4 regions of the Sinorhizobium sp. M4_45 genome follow, and region 1 is predicted to be linked to each of the others. Evidence: predicted binding sites of a transcription regulator. Region 1 holds the regulator's gene; each other region holds the start of a gene.
The links. Region 1 encodes PhoB, which activates phosphate uptake and scavenging genes when phosphate is short. Its sites were predicted from a motif close to TGTCATNNANCTGTCAT; they were not measured.

Region 1 (4,980 bases):
CGTTGACCTGGTAGGGCTGGAAGACGTTGTGACCGCGGGCGCGATGTTCCTGGTTCATCGAGATCCAGGTGTCGGTGACGACGCAGTGTGCGCCGGCAACCGCCTGCTCCGCCTCGTGGCTGAGCAGGATCTCGGCCCCGTTGTTGCGCGCCCAGTTCAGGAACTTGTCATGCGGTTCGGAGCCGAGCGGCACGGCCATGTTCATGCGGTAGCCGAAGCGCGCCGAGCCCTCGATCAGGGAGTGAAGCACGTTGTTGCCGTCGCCGGTCCAGGCGATCGTCTTGCCCTTGACCGGTCCCCGGTGCTCCTCGAAAGTCATGATATCGGCCATGATCTGGCACGGGTGCGTATCGTCGGTGAGCCCGTTGATGACCGGCACGGTCGCATGCTCCGCCATTTCCAGAAGCCGGCGGTGATCGGTCGTGCGGATCATGATCGCGTCGACATAGCGCGACAGGACCTTCGCCGTATCGCCGATCGTCTCCGCCCGGCCGAGCTGCATTTCCGTACCCGACAGAAACAGCGTCTCGCCGCCGAGCTGGCGCATGCCGACATCGAAGGAAACACGCGTGCGGGTGGACGGCTTCTCGAAGATCATCGCGAGCATCTTGCCGGCAAGCGGCTTCTCGGCAGTGCCTGCCTTGGTCGCCGACTTGCGGACGCGGGCATCGTCGATGATGGTCCTGAGGTCGGTGGCCGTCATGGCCGAGAGATCGAGGAAGTGTCTGGTCATACTGCCTTGTTTCCTGTCGTAGAATCCGTTTGTCGGCCCCGCCCGGGCCGGATCGATCCGAAACGTCGGGGCATTCAAGCCGCGGCGTTGCCGCTCTTGCCACTCACCGCCTCCGCGGCGAGTTCGAGCCGTGCCAGTCCTTCGCGCGCCTCCGCGGAGGTGGTGATCAGCGGCGGCAACAGGCGCAGCACGTTTTCGCCGGCCGGGACGACGAGCAGCTTCTCGGCGCGGATCGCCTTCAAAAGGTCCGCGGAGGGCACCTTCGCCTTGATGCCGAGCATCAGCCCGTCGCCGCGGATTTCCTCGATCACGTCCGGAAAACGATCCTTCAGCGAGGCGAGCCCCTGACGGAAGACGAGAGCCACCTCGCGCACCTGATCGAGGAAGCCTTCGGCGAGAACGACGTCGAGCACGGCATTTCCGACCGCCATTGCGAGCGGGTTGCCGCCATAGGTCGAACCGTGCGTGCCCGCCACCATGCCGGCGGCCGCCGCTTCCGTCGCGAGGCAAGCGCCGAGCGGGAAGCCGCCGCCGATGCCCTTGGCTACGGCCATGATATCCGGTTTGATGCCAGCCCATTCATGGGCGAAGAGCTTGCCGGTCCGGCCGACACCGGACTGGACCTCGTCGAGGATCAGAAGCAGGCCGAACTCGTCGCAAAGTTCGCGCAGCCCCTGCATGAATTCCTTCGATGCCGACCGAATGCCGCCCTCGCCCTGGATCGGCTCGACGAGGATCGCCGCGGTTTCTTCATTGATCGCGTTCTTGACCGCCGCGATATCGCCGAAGGGGACCTGATAGAAGCCCGGCGCCTTCGGCCCGAAGCCCTCGATGTATTTCTGCTGTCCGCCGGCGGCGATCGTCGCGAGCGTGCGGCCGTGGAAAGCACCTTCAAAGGTGATGACGTGGAACTTCTCCACGTGCCCCTTGGCGAAATGATAGCGCCGCGCCGTTTTGATCGCACATTCGAGCGCTTCCGCACCCGAATTGGTGAAGAACACCCGATCGGCGAAGGTCACCTGGGTCAGCCTCCGTGCAAGGCTTTCCTGCCCCGAAATCTCGTAGAGATTGGACAGATGCCAGACCTTGTCGGCCTGCGCCTTCAGCGCCTCGACGAGATGAGGATGGGCATGGCCGAGCGAGTTCACGGCGACACCGGCAGCGAAATCGAGATAGCGCGTGCCGTCTTCGGCGATCAGCCAAACGCCTTCACCTCGCTCGAAACGCAACGGCGCGCGCAGATAGGTGTCGTAAAGCGGCGTGGTTGCGGCCATGTCGAGCTCTCCTTCATTCCGGCGGCACGGACCATTCGGCCCGATAAAAATCAAAAATGCCGCCTTGCGGCGGCGACAGGCACTATTCCCATTTCGCACCGCGATGTCAACAAAACCAAGGTTTGCAGGCGCTTTGCGGATGCCGATTCCGAAGCGCGAAAAAATCACACTCTGGGACTTGCAAAAATGCAACGCTCCGACAGCAAGTTGGGGAAAACCGCGAAATCGATTCGGCGCGATTCCGGCGACTCTTGCCACGGAGTCACCCTGCCGGTAGGTTAACATTCAATTACTAGACGCATGCGGCGGACCTAGTCACCAAAAGTATTATCGCGTTGAATCTTCGGGTTTTTCCCGGAGAGCGGTGACGGATTCCGCCATCCCAACGCCGAGAACGGGGAGTGCAGAGATGAACTGGACTGACGAGCGGGTCGAGAAACTGAAGAAGCTGTGGTCGGAGGGCTTGAGCGCCAGCCAGATCGCGGCGCAGTTGGGCGGCGTCAGCCGCAACGCGGTCATCGGAAAGGTTCATCGGCTGAGCCTGCCCGGGCGCGCCAAGGCCGGAGGAAGCACGACCGCTGCAGCCCGGCCCAAACGGGCGACGTCTGCCCCGCGCGCGCCGAACTATGCTGCGCGTTCCGTAACCCGCACCGTGACCCGCACGGCCGGTGCGACCGCGCTCAAGGAAGAGCTCGCAGTCGACCTGGAAATGGACCAGGAGCTGCAGATCGACAGGAACATCGTCCTGCCGATGTCGCGGCGGCTGGAGCTCACGGAGCTTACCGAACGCACCTGCAAGTGGCCGATCGGCGACCCGCTCAAGGAAGAGTTCCACTTCTGCGGCAACGACTCCCCGGAAGCCTCTCCCTATTGCACCTTCCATGCCCGGCTGGCCTACCAGCCCTCCGCCGAGCGCCGGCGCATGCGCTGAGGCGCCTTGCTCATCCCGCTCTGGATGCACGACGAAAATCGGGGCCGGAAAGGCCCCTTTTTCTTTGCCATGCCGCAAGCCGGCACGGGCGCCAGCGACCTTCGGCCTCAGCTCTCCAGCGAATAGCCAGCGCCGCGCACCGTCCGGATGACGTCCGGCATGTTGGAAAAGTTCAGTGCCTTGCGCAGCCGCCCGACATGAACGTCCACGGTCCGTTCGTCGACATAGATGTCGTGTCCCCAGACACCGTCCAGGAGCTGTGAACGAGAGAAGACGCGCCCCGGTGAGGACATTAGAAATTCCAGCAGCCGGAACTCCGTCGGGCCAAGGCGCACTTCGCGACTGCGTCGGTGGACGCGGTGCGTCTCCCGGTCGAGCTCGATATCGCCGCAGCGCAGGAGCGTCGACAGAACCTCGGGCTTGGCGCGCCTGAGCATCGCCTTGACCCTCGCCATCAGTTCCGGCGTCGAAAAGGGCTTGACGACGTAATCGTCGGCGCCGGTGGCAAGGCCCCGCACGCGCTCGCTTTCCTCGCCGCGCGCGGTCAGCATGATGATCGGCAGGCGCTCCGTTTCCGGCCGCTGGCGCAGCCTGCGGCAGAGCTCGATACCGGAAACCCCGGGCAGCATCCAATCGAGGATGAGAAGGTCGGGCAGGCGCTCCTGCAGGCGGATCTCCGCCTCGTCGCCGCGAAGGATCGTATCGACCTCGAAGCCTTCCGCCTCGAGATTGTAGCGCAGGAGAACGCTCAGGGCTTCCTCGTCTTCGACTACGGCAATCTTCGGCAACATTCAGTAGGACTCCTTCCTACGCACGACAGCCGTCATGCCGCCGCGCACGGTGGTAGGCCGCGCCAAGGCGGCCGGAACAAATTCTGCATAGGCACCGGCTGCCGGGCGATCTCAGTCCGTCACGGAACCCAATGTCGACGTCATGTCGTCCTTCGGCCGTTCGCCCTGCGGCTGGGCGCCTGTCGCCATATAGTAGATCGTTTCGGCGATATTGGTCGCGTGATCGCCGATACGCTCGATGTTCTTGGCGCAGAAAAGAAGATGCGTGCACGGCGTGATGTTGCGCGGATCTTCCATCATATAGGTCAGCAGTTCCCGGAACAGGGACGTGTAGATCGCATCGATCTCTTCATCGCGTTCGCGAATGCTGTTCGCCTTTTCCGGCGAACGGGACGCGTAGACGTCCAGGACTTCCTTCAACTGAACGAGCGCGAGCTCGGCCAGGTGTTCGAGGCCGCGCGCAAGCTTGCGCGGTATGCCTGAACCGGCAACGGCAATCACCCGCTTTGCGGTGTTCTTGCCGAGGTCGCCCACGCGCTCCAGGTCCGCGGCGATGCGGATCGAACCCATGATCTCCCGAAGATCCGAGGCCATGGGCTGGCGTTTGGCAATGGTGACGATCGCCTTTTCGCCGATCTGCCGTTCCGCATCGTCCAGAATGATGTCGTCGGAGATCACCTTCTGGGCCAGGGCGAGATCGGAATTGACGAGCGCACGGACGGAGTCCGCGACCATCTGCTCGGCGAGACCGCCCATCTCGGAGATGCGGCGCGTGAGATACTTCAACTCTTCGTCGAAGGCGGACATGATGTGTGCGTGAGACATATTCGTTTCCTCGGGGGACGCGCTGTTCTGAATGGGCCTCGTTCGGTCTTGACCGGGAGGGACGGAAAAGCGCCGCCCCTCTCCGGCCATCAGCCGAAGCGGCCCATGATGTAGTCCTGGGTGCGCTGATCGTCCGGGTTGGTGAACATTTTATCGGTATCGTTCTCCTCTACGAGATTGCCGAGATGGAACATGGCCGTGCGCTGCGACACGCGCGCCGCCTGCTGCATCGAGTGGGTGACGATCACGATCGTGAAATTCGCCCGCAATTCGTGGATGAGTTCCTCGACTTTCGCGGTCGCGATCGGATCGAGCGCCGAGCAGGGCTCGTCCATCAGAATGACTTCCGGGCTGACGGCAACGGCGCGGGCGATGCAGAGGCGCTGCTGCTGGCCGCCGGAAAGTCCGGTGCCCGGCTCCTGCAGC
Region 2 (4,980 bases), 260 kb from region 1:
CGCAATTGCAGCTTGGCGCGGCGATCCATCGAATTCAACAGGGCGCTGTTCTGCCGTTCCAGTTCGACGTCGATCCAGCTTCTCAGGAGAGCCGTAGCGCGAGCGAGCTTGCGCGAAAGGTTCGCCTGCCGCTCCTCGACCGACTGACAGGTGCGCATTGCCGGCGCCAGCCTGCGTTCGAGGAAGGTGCCGATGGTCTCGTAACCGGGCACCGGCGTTTCGGAAAGCGTGCGGATGCGTTCCTGGACAATGCCATAATAGGCGCGGCTGGCGCCGAAGCGATAGAGGCTGAGGGCGGCACCCGCTTCGAGATCGGCGGCAAGGCGGGTGATCTCCGCCAGCATCTCGTCAGCCTCCTCGCGGACGTTTTCCTTCATGCGCTGCGTCACCGCCGTCAGGCCGTCCTCGGTGCGGCGGATCTCCGGCGACAGCGACTGTGCAAGCGGCAGGCCGAGAATGGCGAGCGTGCGGTAGGTCTCGATGTCGAGCAGGCGCTGCACCAGGGCGCCCGTTCCCGCCTCCGTCATGCCGCGATCGATGACCAGCACCTGGGTCAGCCCGTCGCCGTTCTGGCGAAAGTCGGTCAGGAGCACCGCCTGGCCATTCTTGGTTTCGCTGTAACAGAGGCTCGTGGGATCGAAAGCCGCGATCGCCTCGCGGGTCTCCGGCGTATCGGGGCGGATTTCCAGACGAACTCCGGAGATCAGCGAGCCCGGGGGCGAAAAACCGTCGCCGAACGGATGGATCGGCACCTCGCCACCGAAGCTTTCCGGCGCGGGCGCGTCCCAGAAATAGGTGGAGAATTCCGTGTGCCGCTCCCAGCGCAGCGTTCCCTGTCCCCAGGGGATCGCGTGGTGATTGGCGTCGCGACCGGGCGGGGCGATGCCGCGCGAGCGCGACAACTCGGACATCACGGCGTGATCGACGATCGACCCGCCCTCCGTCATGAAGGCGAGTTGAAAGATGACGCGCGGAGTCGTCACCAGTGCATAGGGCCGTGAATGGACCTCGCCGAGCGCCTGGGCGCGCATGGGCGCCACCGGAAATGCAAAACTGCCCTTTGGCATGAAGCGCTTCTTCCCCCTCACGCGTTCATCACCACCTTCTTATCAACGGATAAGGTAAAAAGAACAGGGCGCTTTGACGCAGTTCGATCTTTGTCAACGCCGGCAGAGTGGACAATCAATTTGACCACTTGATGGGTCCTGTTAGATTGCCGAATGGAAGCGGAGGCCGGCGACACCTGTGCACAATCCCCTTGGCGCTCCGGGAGACGTGGCCGTGACCGAAGACCAGGACGACCTTTATGCCCGTATCAGCCATAGCCGGACGGCCGACGAGGTGGTGCAGCAGATCGAGCTTCTGATCCTCGAGGGGGTGTTACGCGACGGCGATCGCCTGCCGGGCGAGCGAGAACTCTCCAGGCGCTTCGACGTGTCGCGGCCGATCCTGCGTGAGGCGCTCAAGGAGTTGGAGGCGCGCGGTCTCGTCGACAGCCGGCATGGCGGCGGCACGTTCGTCGCCGATGTGGTCGGTCAGATCTTTTCCAAGCCCCTGATCGAGCTCATCGGACGCCACCACAAGGCGACCCAGGACTATCTCGAATACCGGCGCGAACTCGAAGGCTTGACGGCGGAACTGGCGGCGACCCGGGCAACCGACTTCGACCGCGACATTCTTACCCGCGTCATCAAGCGCATGCGCGCCGCACACGAGAGCGGCAACTTCGCCGAAGAACTCGAAGCCGATATCGAACTGCACAATGCTATCGGCGAAAGCGCTCATAACATCATCCTGCTTCACACCCTCAGGGCCTGTTACAGGCTGCTGACCCAAGGCATCTTCTTCCACCGCAATTCCGTCTTCGACGCGCCCGGCGCGCGCGACCAGCTTCTCGCGCAGCACGAGGCGATCTATGCGGCGATCATGGTCGGCGATCCGCAAACCGCCAAGGCTGCCGCGCAGAGGCACATCGATTTCGTCGCCACGGCGGCGCGCGAGGCCGAGCGCAGCGGAGAGTGGGTGCGCATTGCCCGTCTGCGCCTGCAGCAGCGTGATCGCGCGGGTTCCTGACCGGTCGCGGGCCCGACAAGCGCAAAAGTACGGGTGGCGAGTGCCCCTTGGTAAAATTCCAGCCGATTTCCTACATATGGTCGTATGGGACAGTGGTTCTGTCGGAACCGCGACTCCGCGCTTTGCGTTAGTTGGGTGATGTATAGTCCCGAAAAGGAAGAGCGTGAATCCGAATGAATGCGGCGCGTTTGACGAACGCATTTACAGCGGCATGCGACGGTTCATACTCGGGTTGCGCGCGGCAACCACTGATTCGTTGAGGAGTATGGGGAATTTTGAACTTTCTGCACCGGCTCGCTTCTGATGTGCAACTTATGCTGCGTCGCCCGGCGCGAATGCAGTATGCGGCGCTGTGCTATCGCCTTGCCAAGAAGACGAATGCGCTGGAAATCCTGGTGATCACCAGCCGCGACACAGGCCGGTGGGTCATCCCCAAGGGGTGGCCGATGCAGGGCAAGCAGGCACACGAGGTCGCGGAGCGCGAGGCCTACGAGGAAGCCGGGGTGAAGGGCAAGGTGCAGAGGGCCGCCATCGGCGCCTACGTCTATCAGAAGCGGATGGACCACGGCCTGGAGATCTCCTGCAAGGTGCAGGTGCATGCGCTCGAAGTCGAGGACTTCTGCAAGAACTTCCCGGAGAAAGGTAGCAGGCGGCTGGAATGGGTCGACTATCGTGAGGCGGCAAAGCGCGTTGCAGAGCCTTCGCTGAAAGAGCTTATCCTCGATTTCGGCAAACGCCTCGACCCAGACCCGGAGCAGCGGCCGAAAGCCTCCAGCAACTGACGGCGAGGCGGAAGCCCACGGCATCCGCCCCGACGACTGGTCGAACACGCAAGCTCGCCGCAGGCTGCGACATGCCGGCTCGGGTAACGCCCCGGCCGAAGCCCCCCGCCCCCTCGTCAATTCCTCTTGAATACGCCCGTTTGTGCCGCTACTGGCGAATATTACAGTTGGAGAACAGCCATTGGCCAAGCCGCGACCGCGCCTCGAAAAGCTGACGCTCGACAAGGATCTCGACAAGTTCAGCCTTGCCGAGGAAGCGTCGCATCACGTCATGCGCAGATTGGCTGCTCCCGGACTTGCCGCTCTCTTCCTGGTCCTCAGCATGGGTTTCGCGGCGAGCTATTTCACGGGCGCCTCCGGTGCGGCCGTGGTGGTGGCGGCAGCGGCGGTCGCGGGCTACATGGCGATGAACATCGGCGCCAACGACGTCACCAACAACGTCGGAGCGGCGGTCGGCGCAAAGGCGATATCGATGCCGGTGGCGCTGGGGATTGCGGCGGTGTTCGAGATAGCCGGAGCGCTGATCGCCGGCCGTAAGGTCACGCTGACCGTAGAGGCCGGGATCATCGACGGCACGCAGGTGGTCGGCGCCGAAGGGCTGGTCTGGGTGATGCTTTCGGCGCTTATCTCATCGGCGATCTGGATCAATATCGCGACCTACTCGCGTGCGCCCGTTTCGACGACGCATTCGCTCATCGGCGGCATTATCGGCGCAGGCGTCGCCGCCGCCGGGCTTTCCAGCGTCAAGTGGTGGGCGATCGCCGGCATCACAGCGAGCTGGACGATTTCGCCCGTGCTCGGCGGGATCATTGCCGCACTCTTCCTCGCCTTCTTGAAGGAGTTCGTCATCTATCGCGATGACAAGATCTCGGCCGCCCGGCGCTGGATGCCTGTCGTCCTCGGCGTCACCGCCGGTTCGTTCACCGCCTATGTCGCGGTCTTTGCAATCGACCATCTGGCTTCTGTTCCGCTTCCGACCGGCCTGGCGATCGGCGGACTGGCGGGGATCGTTTGCTACATCGTGTCGAAGCCGTGGATCCACCGCCAGTCGGAAGGCCTCGAAAACCGCAACCAGTCGCTTCGCAAGCTGTTCCGCCTGCCGCTCATCTTCTCGGCCGCCCTGCTCTCCTTCGCCCATGGCGCAAACGACGTATCGAACGCGATCGGCCCGCTGTCGGCGATCGTCTCGGCTGTCGACGGCGTGATCTCGACCGCGGATTCGGAGGCCCCCTTCTGGGTACTCCTCATCGGCGCACTCGGCATTTCGGTGGGTCTTCTGCTCTACGGTCCGCTGCTGATCCGCGTCGTCGGCGAGGAAATCACGCGTCTCAACCCGATGCGCGCCTTCTGCGTGGCGCTTGCGACCGCCGTGACGGTTCTGCTTGCCTCGGCTCTCGGCCTGCCGATCAGTTCCACCCACACGGCGGTGGGCGCCGTGTTCGGCGTCGGCTTCTTTCGCGAGTGGTACACGCGTCACTCGCAACGGCGGCTCGAATATGTCCGGCGCAAGACGGGCCAGACCGAATTCATGGAAAAGGGCGAGGCGAACTTTGCGGAAGTGCGCCGCCGGCGCCTGGTGCGGCGCTCCCACTTCCTGACCATCGTCGCCGCCTGGGTCATCACGGTTCCCGTGTCTGCGCTGCTCTCGGCCTTTCTCTATCTCGTCCTCTCCGGTCTGTTTCTCTAGAAGGTACCCGATACCGATGCGCGCCAATTTCCGCATGCAGCGACTGTTCATCGAGAACCAGCTCCACGCCGGAGCGAAACACGAAGCCACCAGGGAGCAGTTCAACTATCTCATCAACGTCCTGCGCCTGGGTGAAGGCGCATCGCTTCTGGTCTTCAACGGCCGGGACGGCGAATGGCGGGCGGAGATAGCCATGCCTTCGCGCAAGCATGCGGTTCTCGTCGCGGTCGAACAGACGCGCCCTCAGCCCGCCCCTTGCGATCTCGTCTACCTGTTTGCGCCTCTCAAAGTAGGGCGGCTCGATTATCTCGTGCAGAAGGCGGTGGAGATGGGCGCCGGCGTGCTGCAGCCGGTCATGACCCAGCATGTCCAGGGAAAGATCGGCAGCCTCGAACGCGTTCGCGCCAACGTCATCGAAGCGGCGGAGCAATGCGGCGT
Region 3 (4,980 bases), 760 kb from region 1:
CAAGTTTTAGGTGGTTTTGGTCGACAAATGCGGCAATTGTGACTATCAATAATGTCACTGCCATTTCACATGGCCCCTCATAATAACTCATAAGGTCATGAAGAAGACATTCGAGGTTTCCGATAAGCTGTTCGAGCTCTACCATCGCGTTCATCGTCTGGTGAACGAGTCCATGACGGAGGAAGGCGTATCGCTTGCCAGGAGCAAGTTCCTGTTCTTCCTGAGCAAGCTCGGACCCTGTCGGTCTACCGACATAGCCTGTGCGCTGAATTTCGCTCCGCGAACAGTGACCGAGGCGATCGACGGACTGGAACGCGACCGTCTGGTCATGAGAAAACCCGACCCCGAGGATCGCCGCGCAAAGATCGTCTCCATAACAGAGACCGGCCGGGCCGTTCTTCAGGCTGCAGAACATCCGCGCAAGCAGCTCATCGAAGAGATCTTTTCGGCGCTCGATGACGAGCAACTGGACCAGTTGTACGATATCGTCAGCAAACTCGTCGAGAAAACCGACGATATCCGCAAGCGCAAGGAAGAAGCGGAAGCGACTGAGATTGCCGTCGCGCGCTGAACGCCGTTCAGGAATCAGGAGGCCGGGACATCATGTCCCGGCCTCCTTCGTTTTCTCCGTATCGTACGCTTACATGGCGTCCATCGCGCCTATGGAGAAGAACAGCGTTTCGCCGGAGGAGTCGTCGACGCCGTCATTGTCGGTGACGACATAGCCGTTGCCGGCCGCGTCGATTGCAAAGCCTTCGACCTTGTCGACGACATAGCCGTTCAGCGACTGCAGGTCCGGAATGAGGTCGCGCACCTCTTCCTTGTTCACGACAGGCAGTGCCCCGCCGAGTGCCGCGGGTTTCAGGTCCGCAAGCGCGACGCGGTAGAGCTTCTTGAGCTTGGCGGCTTCGCCGACCAGATTGTCACGCTCGACGATATAGGCGTAGGCTCCATGAACGGAAATTTCCGACAGGCCGACCCAGCCTTCCTCCGCCTTTTCAAGCGGATAGCGCACGGCGCCCCATTCCTTGCTCGACGGCTTGTAGGAGACGAGCTTGACGAAGCCCTTCTCGTCATCCTTCCATTCGCGCTGCACAGCCATCCAGAGAACCTGATCGTCCCCTTCGCCCACGACCGCTATGCCTTCGAAGCCGTAGCGGATCTCGCTGGCGCGCAACTCCTCCGGTAGTGCGATCTCCTGCTTGATCTCGCCCTTCTTGTTCACATGCAGCAGCGCATGGCTGTAGAGCTTGTCGGAGTTGCCTTCCGAAGCGAGCCAGAAGCCGCCTTCGCCGTCATTGGCGATGCCTTCGACGTCGAGCTTCTGGGCGGGAGCGCCGTCACGGGTGACCGGCAGGGCTTCCGTGATCAAAGCGGGCTTCTGCGTAGCGTCGATCGTGAAGATGGTCGGCTGCGACGAGTAGACTGAATCATTGACCGCATGCAGGAAGCCGGGCTTGTCGGCAGCGGCAAGGCCGGAAAGCGCCCCGAAGCCGATGGGCAGCCCGTCCTTCTCCACGGAACGGATCTGCGGATAGGCAGCCTCCCCTTCCCCGCGCTCGTAGATCATGACATGCGCCCGCGCCCCGCCGTCTTCGACGAGATCGACCTCGTTGGCGGTCGCAAACAGGTTGCGCCCGGGAATGGCGACAGCGCCCTCGGGGGAAACGCCGGAGGGCAGAAGCTGCACGAGCTCCGGTTCGCCGCCCGTATCCTTGTAGACGCCGACGATCGAGGCGCGTTCCGAAAGAACGAAGAAAAGCTTGTCCTCGCCGAATTGCGCCATTTCAAGCCCTTCCGGTTCGACGCCCTTCGCCGAAGAACGCTTTTCCGGATAGTGGCCGATCGACGCGATAGGGTGTTCGAAGGCTGCTCCCGACTCGTAGAGGACCTTCCCGGTCGTGTCGAAGATCGTGAAGCCGCGGCTCCCGCCCTCATAATCGCCCTCATTGGCGACGACCAGGCGATCGTCGTCGAGCCACTTGATCGCATCGGGCTCGCGCTTGCGGCCCGCCTGCTCGCCGGTAAAGGCGATGGAGCCGTCGCGCTTTGTGTCGATACCTTGGAGATCGACCGTGCCCGCAGGGAAATGCGTCTTCACGGTTGCGGACTTACCGTCGATGATGACGATGTGGTTGTTCTCCTGGAGGGTGAGCGCAATCTCGTCCCGGCCGTTGAAGGCTACGAATTCCGGCTCGGGATCGTCGCCGGCGACCTCGGCGAGACCGGTCAGCGTCACATGCTTGATGGTCGCGCAATCGGCCGCCCCGTCCTTCAGCGACAGGATCACGAGATCGCCTGCAGGCATCTGAGGGATCTGCCCGTCATTGACGTCCTCGTCGCGCTCGTTCTCGATCGCGATTGCGGCAAGCGTCCGATCCTTGTTCACGGCCACCGAGTCCGGCTGGCCACCGAGATCGCAGGTGGCATCCACCTCCCTGCCGGCAATGTCGACCACGGCGAGCACGCCGGACGGCTTGGTAAAGCTTTCGCTCGTGTTGACGGCAACGAGCGCTTTGGCACCGGCTACCGCCACCGAAGTCGGCTCCCCGTCGAACGAGACGATACCGCCTGCCTCAGGCGCCCTGGCGTCGGTGATGTCGATGAAACCGATGCGTTTGCCGGGACTGTCGGAATAGATCAGCGTATTGCCGTCTTCGCTTGCGGTGATGATTTCGGCCGATGTCGGGGCGTTCCGCTCGGCTCCCTCGGGCAAATTCGTGGCCACCGCAAAGGATGCGATGCGATTGAATACCTGTTCGGCCTGAACGACCGACGCCGTCGATGCGGCAAGTGCCGCGGCCAATGCCGTGGTGATGGAAATCGCTTTCATCTGTCCCTCCTTGTCGCGGCACGCCGTTGCGCTACCGCGTGCGTCCGAAAACGTCGGACGGGAGGCTTTTGCAACTGTCCTGTAACAGCCGGATGACAGGGAAAGCCGGAATGAAAAGAGGCCCGGATGACCCGGGCCCCAATCAACCTGCCGAATGCCGCCTGGGCGGTATCGCGACAGATGGAACATGAACCAGTAGCGGACGGAGGCACCCGCCGCTCCATCGGTAAATTAGTTGACGGCGTCCTTGAGGCCCTTGCCGGCCGTGAACTTCGGCACGTTGCGTGCCGGGATGTCAACTTCCGCACCCGTCGACGGGTTGCGGCCCTTGCTGGCTTCGCGGCGCGATACGGAGAAATTGCCGAATCCGACGAGGCGGATGTCGCCGCCGTTCTTCAGTTCGCCCTGAATGGTCTCAAAAACTGCATCAACGGCAGAAGACGCATCTGCCTTCGAGAGTCCGGCCTTGTCGGCTACGGCAGCCACGAGCTCATTTTTGTTCATGTTTCCACCCCTTTCATGCTGGTTCGAAACGACTGTCTTCTTAAGGCGGGGCTGCGAAAGCAATGCCCACGTCTTGCCATTCCCAATTGCGCCTAATCCCTTGGAATGCAAGGGTTGCAGCGTGCTTTTACAACAAAAAAGACCGGCAGAACGCCGGTCTTCCTTGTTTTTCTGGCCGAAGGGCGCAAGCGGGACACACTTGTCACCCTATCTGCACTGCCTCAGTGGGCAATCGAAGTGCCCGCTTCGTCCTGCGAATCAACGGACGGCAGGGCGGCCGGCTGGCTTGCCGGGTCCCATTCGATGGGCTCCGGAAGCCGCAGCAACGCGTGCTCGATCACCTCGCCCATCCGCGAAACGGGGATGATTTCGAGGCTGTTCTTGACGTTGTCAGGGATGTCGGCGAGGTCCTTGGCGTTCTCCTCGGGGATCAGCACCTTCTTGATGCCGCCGCGCAGAGCTGCCAGCAACTTCTCCTTCAAACCGCCGATCGGCAGCACGCGTCCACGCAGGGTGATTTCACCGGTCATCGCCACGTCCTTGGAGATGGGGATACCGGTCATCACCGACACGATCGCCGTCGCCATGGCGACACCGGCGGACGGGCCGTCCTTCGGGGTCGCGCCCTCCGGCACGTGGACGTGAATGTCGCGCTTGTCGAACAGCGGGGGCTCGATGCCGAAATCGATCGCGCGCGAGCGGACATAGGATGCCGCCGCCGAAATGGATTCCTTCATCACGTCACGCAGGTTACCGGTAACCGTCATGCGGCCCTTGCCGGGCATCATCACGCCCTCGATCGTCAGCAATTCGCCGCCGACCTCAGTCCAGGCAAGACCGGTGACCACCCCGACCTGATCGTCACGCTCGGCTTCGCCGTGGCGGAAGCGCGGCACACCGAGATAGTCGTGGATGTTCTCGGCCGTCACTTCGACCTTCTTGGTCTTGCCCTTGAGGATCTCCGTCACCGCCTTGCGCGCCAGCTTCATCAGCTCGCGCTCGAAGTTGCGGACGCCCGCTTCTCGCGTGTAGTTCTGGATGACCGCCATAAGAGCGCCATCCGTGACGGAGAACTCGTTCGTCTGGAGCGCATGGTCGCGGATCGCCTTCGGCAGCAGGTGCCGCTTGGCAATCTCCCGCTTTTCGTCTTCGGTATAGCCGGCAATGCGGATGACTTCCATGCGGTCCATCAGCGGCGGCGGAATGTTGAGCGTGTTCGCCGTGGTGATGAACATCACGTTGGAGAGGTCGTATTCCACCTCCAGGTAGTGATCCATGAACGTCGAATTCTGTTCCGGATCGAGCACCTCCAGAAGCGCCGAAGACGGATCGCCACGGAAGTCCTGGCCCATCTTGTCGATCTCGTCGAGCAGGAAGAGCGGGTTGGACTTCTTCGCCTTCTTCATCGACTGGACGACCTTACCCGGCATGGAGCCGATATAGGTCCGGCGATGGCCGCGAATTTCGGCCTCGTCCCGAACGCCGCCCAGCGCCATGCGGATATATTCGCGGCCAGTCGCCTTTGCGATCGACTTGGCGAGCGACGTCTTGCCGACGCCGGGAGGGCCGACGAGGCACAGGATCGGCCCCTTGATCTTGGACGAACGGGCCTGCACCGCCAGGTATTCGACGATACGTTCCTT
Region 4 (4,980 bases), on a different contig from region 1:
ACTCCTGCGCCTGTCGATCGGCCAGGGCCATGAAGCAAAGACGCTCGCGATCGTCCTCCTGCTCTTCGCGACGATCTTCGCAGTCGATCAGTTCTCTGCCTGGCTTCGCCGCCGCCTCGTCGGCGACCAGGCCTTTCAGCTCGCGCAATAGGACCGCATCATGATTGCCTCGACCAACCTCGACGCGCGCGAAATGGAAGCTATCGCAGCGCGCCATCCGCATCTTCTGCAGTCGTCGGCCGCCAAGCGGCGCAGCAAGGCACTGATAACGGCGGGCGTCGTTCTTTACATGATCTTCAGCTGGTGGTTCTTCTCGATCGGGCACGTGCTCGCCAATGCCAATTGGGGAATTGCCGGCATCTACCTTGCCGACTGGGTGTCCTACGAAGTCCGGCCGGAGATCGCCGTCGCGCCCGATGGAGCGATGAGCATCTCATACGGACGCAATTCGCCGCTTGGAGACAATCCGAGCCCGGAATGGGTCACGCTCGAAAAAGAGACGGTCACGCGCACCGTTGAAACGTCGACGGCCCCGACGCAGGCCCCGAAGCCGAAGAGCGCCTCCTCTTTCAGCTTTATGGCGCCGAGCGCGGCGCGCGGCGGCGATACGAACGAGACGCCGCAGAAAGATCTCGCCACGACCCGCACCGAAGAAGTCGTCACGCACGCCGTGGTGAACTTCGATAGCTCGACGCGTATCGACGTCGCCGAAAAGCTGGTCACAGTGACACATTCCGGCGAGACGCTCCTGCTTCAGGTCGACGGCGCGGAGACTGTAACGCCGGAGGGACTCCTTCCCTCCTGGGCGCTCCAGAAGCGGCCGGGCGAGAAGGTGACGCTGTCCTTCGGCGCCACCGGCTGGGCAGAGGTGGAGGGCGACGAGGTCTCCATCCGCAACCGCTTCTTCGGCTGGGCGAATTTCCTCTTCGACACCAACTCGCCCTTCTTCGGGAAGTCCTACAGCGACGTCGCCTCCTTGATCGTCTCCGGAGAACGGATCGATCCGGCGCGCTCAAACCTCTCGCTTGCCTGGAACAACGTCCTCTACAATGCGGAATGGCAGCATCTGGATGTTTGGACCAAGCTCCTGCAGACGATCGTCATGGCTTTCGTCGGAACGCTCTTCGCCTCCTTCATCGCCTTCCCGCTTTGCTTCCTCGCGGCGCGCAACATCACGCCGAGCCGCCTCACCAATCAGTTCGTGAAGCGCTTCTTCGACTTCCTGCGGTCGGTCGACATGTTCATTTGGGCGCTGTTCTTCACCCGCGCCTTCGGGCCCGGACCGCTCGCGGGCATCTCGGCGATCTTCTTCACCGACACGGGCACGCTCGGCAAGCTCTACTCCGAAGCCCTCGAGAACATCGACGACAAGCAGCGTGAGGGCGTCAAGTCGGTCGGCGCCGCGCCGGTCGCCGTGCAGCGCTTCGGCGTGCTCCCGCAGGTCCTGCCGGTCTTTGCCAGCCAGGCTCTCTACTTCTGGGAGTCGAACACGCGTTCGGCCACCATTATCGGCGCCGTCGGCGCCGGCGGGATCGGCCTGAAGCTGTGGGAGGCGATGCGCACAAATTCGGATTGGGAAAATGTCGCCTATATGGTGCTGCTGATCTTGATGGTCGTCTTCGTTTTCGACAGCATCTCCAATCTTTGCCGATCGCGTCTCATGGGCCGCACACACTAACGCGCGTTGAGATTCATTTCGAGTTTTTGACGGCTGCTGCGAGATGGATGATGCCGTTGAAGCTCTGGTCGGTCTTGTCGGCGCGCATGGCGATGCGCTTGAAAACATGCAGCAGATCAAAGTGCTACAGCTACCGTTGCGCTTCTCATAAGATGCGCGGCGCTGTGGGACACTTTTCGGGGGATTGCATCCTCTCCATCCTCATGTGCTCGTCACAGGGATCCAGCAGCGCCGCGTCTGCGGCGCGGAAGAGCCTTTCCAGCCCAAGGACTTGGTCTGGCTGGATTCCTGTGACAAGCACAGGAATGAGGAACCGGGGATGATGAGGAAAAGTGTGTGCGGTTTTTCCTCCGCTCATGATTTCAGGTTGATCCGACCTAAAATCATCATGGTCTAGAAACGGACCGGTCGATTCGGATAATGATGACTGATTCCGATCACTGGCGCGGGAGCAGGCGAAGCTGCAAACAAATCCATCCCGCCCCGAACCGATTTGCGTTCTGGGCCGATGTCATCATGATGTTGTCATGCAAATCGGCTAGCTGCGCATTTCATCCCGGAAACCGTCGACTCGGGGCAACTGCGTCGAAGCGACTGATGAAGAAAGTGTGAATTCGTGCGCTATGCAATCTACTTCGCGCCGCCGTCCGATGACCGGCTGTCGCAGACCGCTTCCCGTTGGCTGGGACGCGACGCGTTCACCGGCGGCGCCCTGGACTGCCCGGAAAATCCGGCAGTAGGACGTGAAGAGCAGATGGCATTGACGACCGAGCCCCGCCGTTACGGCTTCCACGGGACCCTGAAAGCACCGTTCGAGCTTACCTCCGGCCGCGGTGAAGCCGACTTGATCGCGGCTTTCGACGAGTTCGCCGCGGAGATCGAGCCGTTCGAAGTGCCGGAGATCGCCTTGCATCAGATCGGCCCCTTCTTCGCGCTCGTCTCGGCCGACCCTTGCCCGCCTCTGCAGCGCCTTGCGGAGCAGGCGGTTCGTCGTTTCGAGCCATTCCGGGCGCCGCTTTCGGAAGCCGATCTCGCCCGCCGCAATCCGGACAGGCTTACGCAGCGTCAGCGCGAGTACCTGGCGGCATGGGGCTACCCATACGTCTTCGAGGAGTTCCAGTTCCATCTGACGCTGACTGGGCCGGTGCCGGAAGACATGCAGCGGCCCATGAGAAAGGCGCTCGAAACGGTCTTCGCCGAATTCATCGGCAAGCCGCTTGCCGTCTCGACGATTGCCCTTTTCGCCGAAGAGCGCCGCGGCGCTCCTTTCACCGTCCATTCCCTGCTGCCGCTTGGCGGCGCATCCGAACGAAAGATTGCATGACATGCCCAAAGAACAGGTTTTGACCAACGCCCGCATCGTTCTGGAGGACCGGATCCTCGACGGTTCGGTGCTGATCCGCGACGGCAGGATCGCCGACATCTCCGAAGGGGCGAGCGCCACGGGCGAGGATTTCGAGGGTGACTACCTACTGCCCGGGCTCGTCGAACTGCACACCGACCATCTCGAGGCGCACTATTCTCCGCGCCCCGGGGTTCGCTGGCTGAAGATCGCGGCGATCCAGGCTCATGACGCCCAGGTCGTCACCTCCGGCATCACAACTGTCTTCGATTGTCTGCGCCTGGGCTCGGACGAGGACAGCGGCTTTCCGAAGGGCGAGATGCGCAGCATGGCCGATGCGCTCGCCCAGGCCAAGCAGGAGGGCCGTTTGCGGGCCGATCACCTGATCCACCTGCGTTGCGAAGTGTCGACCGCCGACGTGCTGGAGCACTATGAGGATTTCCGGAACGATCCGCAGGTTCGTCTCGTCTCTCTGATGGACCACGCTCCCGGGCAGCGCCAGTTCCAGACCATGGACCAGTACATAATCTACTACAAAGTCAAACGCGGCCTTACCGACGAAGCCTTTGCCGCCTTCATCGACCGCCAGCAAGCACTATCGGCGCGCTATGCGACCCCTCATCGCATCGCGCTCGCGAAAGCCTGCGCCGAGCGGGGGATTACGGTCGCCAGCCATGATGATGCGACGCTCGAGCATGTGGACGAGTCTATCGGCTACGGCATCCGGCTCGCGGAGTTCCCGACGAGCTTCGAGGCGGCCGAAGCCTCCCATCGCGCCGGTCTCAGCGTATTGATGGGGGCGCCCAATATCGTGCGCGGCAAATCGCATTCCGGCAACATCGCCGCGCGCGATCTCGCCGAGCGCGGCGTTCTCGACGTGCTTTCTTCGGATTACGTACCTTTCAGCCTCATCCATGCGCCGTTCATTCTCGCAGATGAGGTCGACTCGATCGACCTCCCCCAGGCCATCGCGATGGTAACGGCGACGCCGGCGCGCACTGTCGGGCTCGAAGATCGCGGCCGGATCGCCGTTGGGCTCCGCGCCGACATCGCGCGCGTCCGCCGGCCGGAGGGAATACCGGTCGTCCGCTCGGTCTGGCGCGAAGGACGGCGTGTCGCATGACCGCCGATCGGGGATCCGGAACGCTCATCGTCGTCGTCGGCCCGAGCGGTGCGGGCAAAGACAGCGTCATGGGCTTTGCCGCCCGCCATTTCGCGCAGCGGCCCGATATTCTCTTCGTCCGGCGGGCGATCACACGCCCCTCGGATGCAGGCGGCGAGGTGCACGAAAGCGTGTCCGACGCCGAATTCGAGGAGATGAGCCGGAGCGGCGCTTTCGCCGTTTCGTGGCAGGCGCATGGCTTGAGCTACGGCATCCCGGCGGAGATCGCCGAAAAGATCGCCAGAGGCATGACCGCGATCGTAAACGGCAGCCGTGCCGCCCTCCCTGCCATTCGCCAGGCGTTCGGTACGATCGCCGTTGCGGTGATCACCGCCGAGCCGCCGGTGCTGGCGAAGCGGCTGGCGGAGCGCGGCCGCGAGAGCGAAGAAGACGTGCTGCGCCGCCTGACGCGGCAGGCACCCGACGTCATCGCCGATCCCGACGTAACGGTCATCGACAACAGCGGCAGGCTTGATGTGGCCGGCCGGCAATTCGTCGCGCTGGTCGAGCGCCACTCGGCCAAGAGCCATCACCCTGCCTGAAGAAGGGGCGAGCGGTTAGATAATCCTTTATCGCGCCTCGCCCTGTGCCAGAGCTTCCTCTGCATCCTCGATCTTCTTGACCATGGGCAGGTCCACTGCGGCGGCGATAATGGAATCGAGGAGGCCGGGAAAGCGGGTGTCGAGATCGTCCCGCCGCAGCGTGATCAACCGGCTGGTGCCGGAGACTTCGGTACGCGTGATGCCCGCCTCGCGCAGCTTGGCCAGATGATAGCTGATATTGGTCTTGGAGCCGAAA

Region 2: a site for PhoB is predicted at 3,016-3,032, ahead of CN933_RS07100 (inorganic phosphate transporter). Genes of this name have one in related genera too.
Region 3: a site for PhoB is predicted at 2,915-2,931, ahead of CN933_RS09555 (esterase-like activity of phytase family protein). Genes of this name have one in related genera too.
Region 4: a site for PhoB is predicted at 2,188-2,204, ahead of CN933_RS23260 (DUF1045 domain-containing protein). Genes of this name have one in related genera too.

Annotation. Positions count from the first base shown of each region.
Region 1 covers NZ_NWVE01000002.1:42,232-47,211, reverse strand. Annotated here, with positions in the region: gene argF (ornithine carbamoyltransferase) at 1-733, opposite strand, end outside; gene CN933_RS05825 (aspartate aminotransferase family protein) at 808-2,007, opposite strand; gene CN933_RS05820 (GcrA family cell cycle regulator) at 2,417-2,938, shown strand; gene phoB (phosphate regulon transcriptional regulator PhoB) at 3,046-3,729, opposite strand; gene phoU (phosphate signaling complex protein PhoU) at 3,841-4,554, opposite strand; gene pstB (phosphate ABC transporter ATP-binding protein PstB) at 4,644-4,980, opposite strand, start outside.
Region 2 covers NZ_NWVE01000002.1:301,414-306,393, reverse strand. Annotated here, with positions in the region: gene CN933_RS07115 (DUF3422 family protein) at 1-1,067, opposite strand, end outside; gene CN933_RS07110 (FadR/GntR family transcriptional regulator) at 1,282-2,073, shown strand; gene CN933_RS07105 (NUDIX hydrolase) at 2,349-2,855, shown strand; gene CN933_RS07100 (inorganic phosphate transporter) at 3,037-4,542, shown strand; gene CN933_RS07095 (16S rRNA (uracil(1498)-N(3))-methyltransferase) at 4,559-4,980, shown strand, end outside.
Region 3 covers NZ_NWVE01000002.1:797,917-802,896, reverse strand. Annotated here, with positions in the region: gene CN933_RS09560 (MarR family winged helix-turn-helix transcriptional regulator) at 98-571, shown strand; gene CN933_RS09555 (esterase-like activity of phytase family protein) at 641-2,833, opposite strand; gene hupB (DNA-binding protein HupB) at 3,065-3,337, opposite strand; gene lon (endopeptidase La) at 3,559-4,980, opposite strand, start outside.
Region 4 covers NZ_NWVE01000009.1:127,050-132,029, reverse strand. Annotated here, with positions in the region: gene phnE (phosphonate ABC transporter, permease protein PhnE) at 1-151, shown strand, start outside; gene phnE (phosphonate ABC transporter, permease protein PhnE) at 161-1,678, shown strand; gene CN933_RS23260 (DUF1045 domain-containing protein) at 2,295-3,002, shown strand; gene CN933_RS23255 (alpha-D-ribose 1-methylphosphonate 5-triphosphate diphosphatase) at 3,004-4,143, shown strand; gene phnN (phosphonate metabolism protein/1,5-bisphosphokinase (PRPP-forming) PhnN) at 4,140-4,724, shown strand; gene CN933_RS23245 (ArsR/SmtB family transcription factor) at 4,752-4,980, opposite strand, start outside.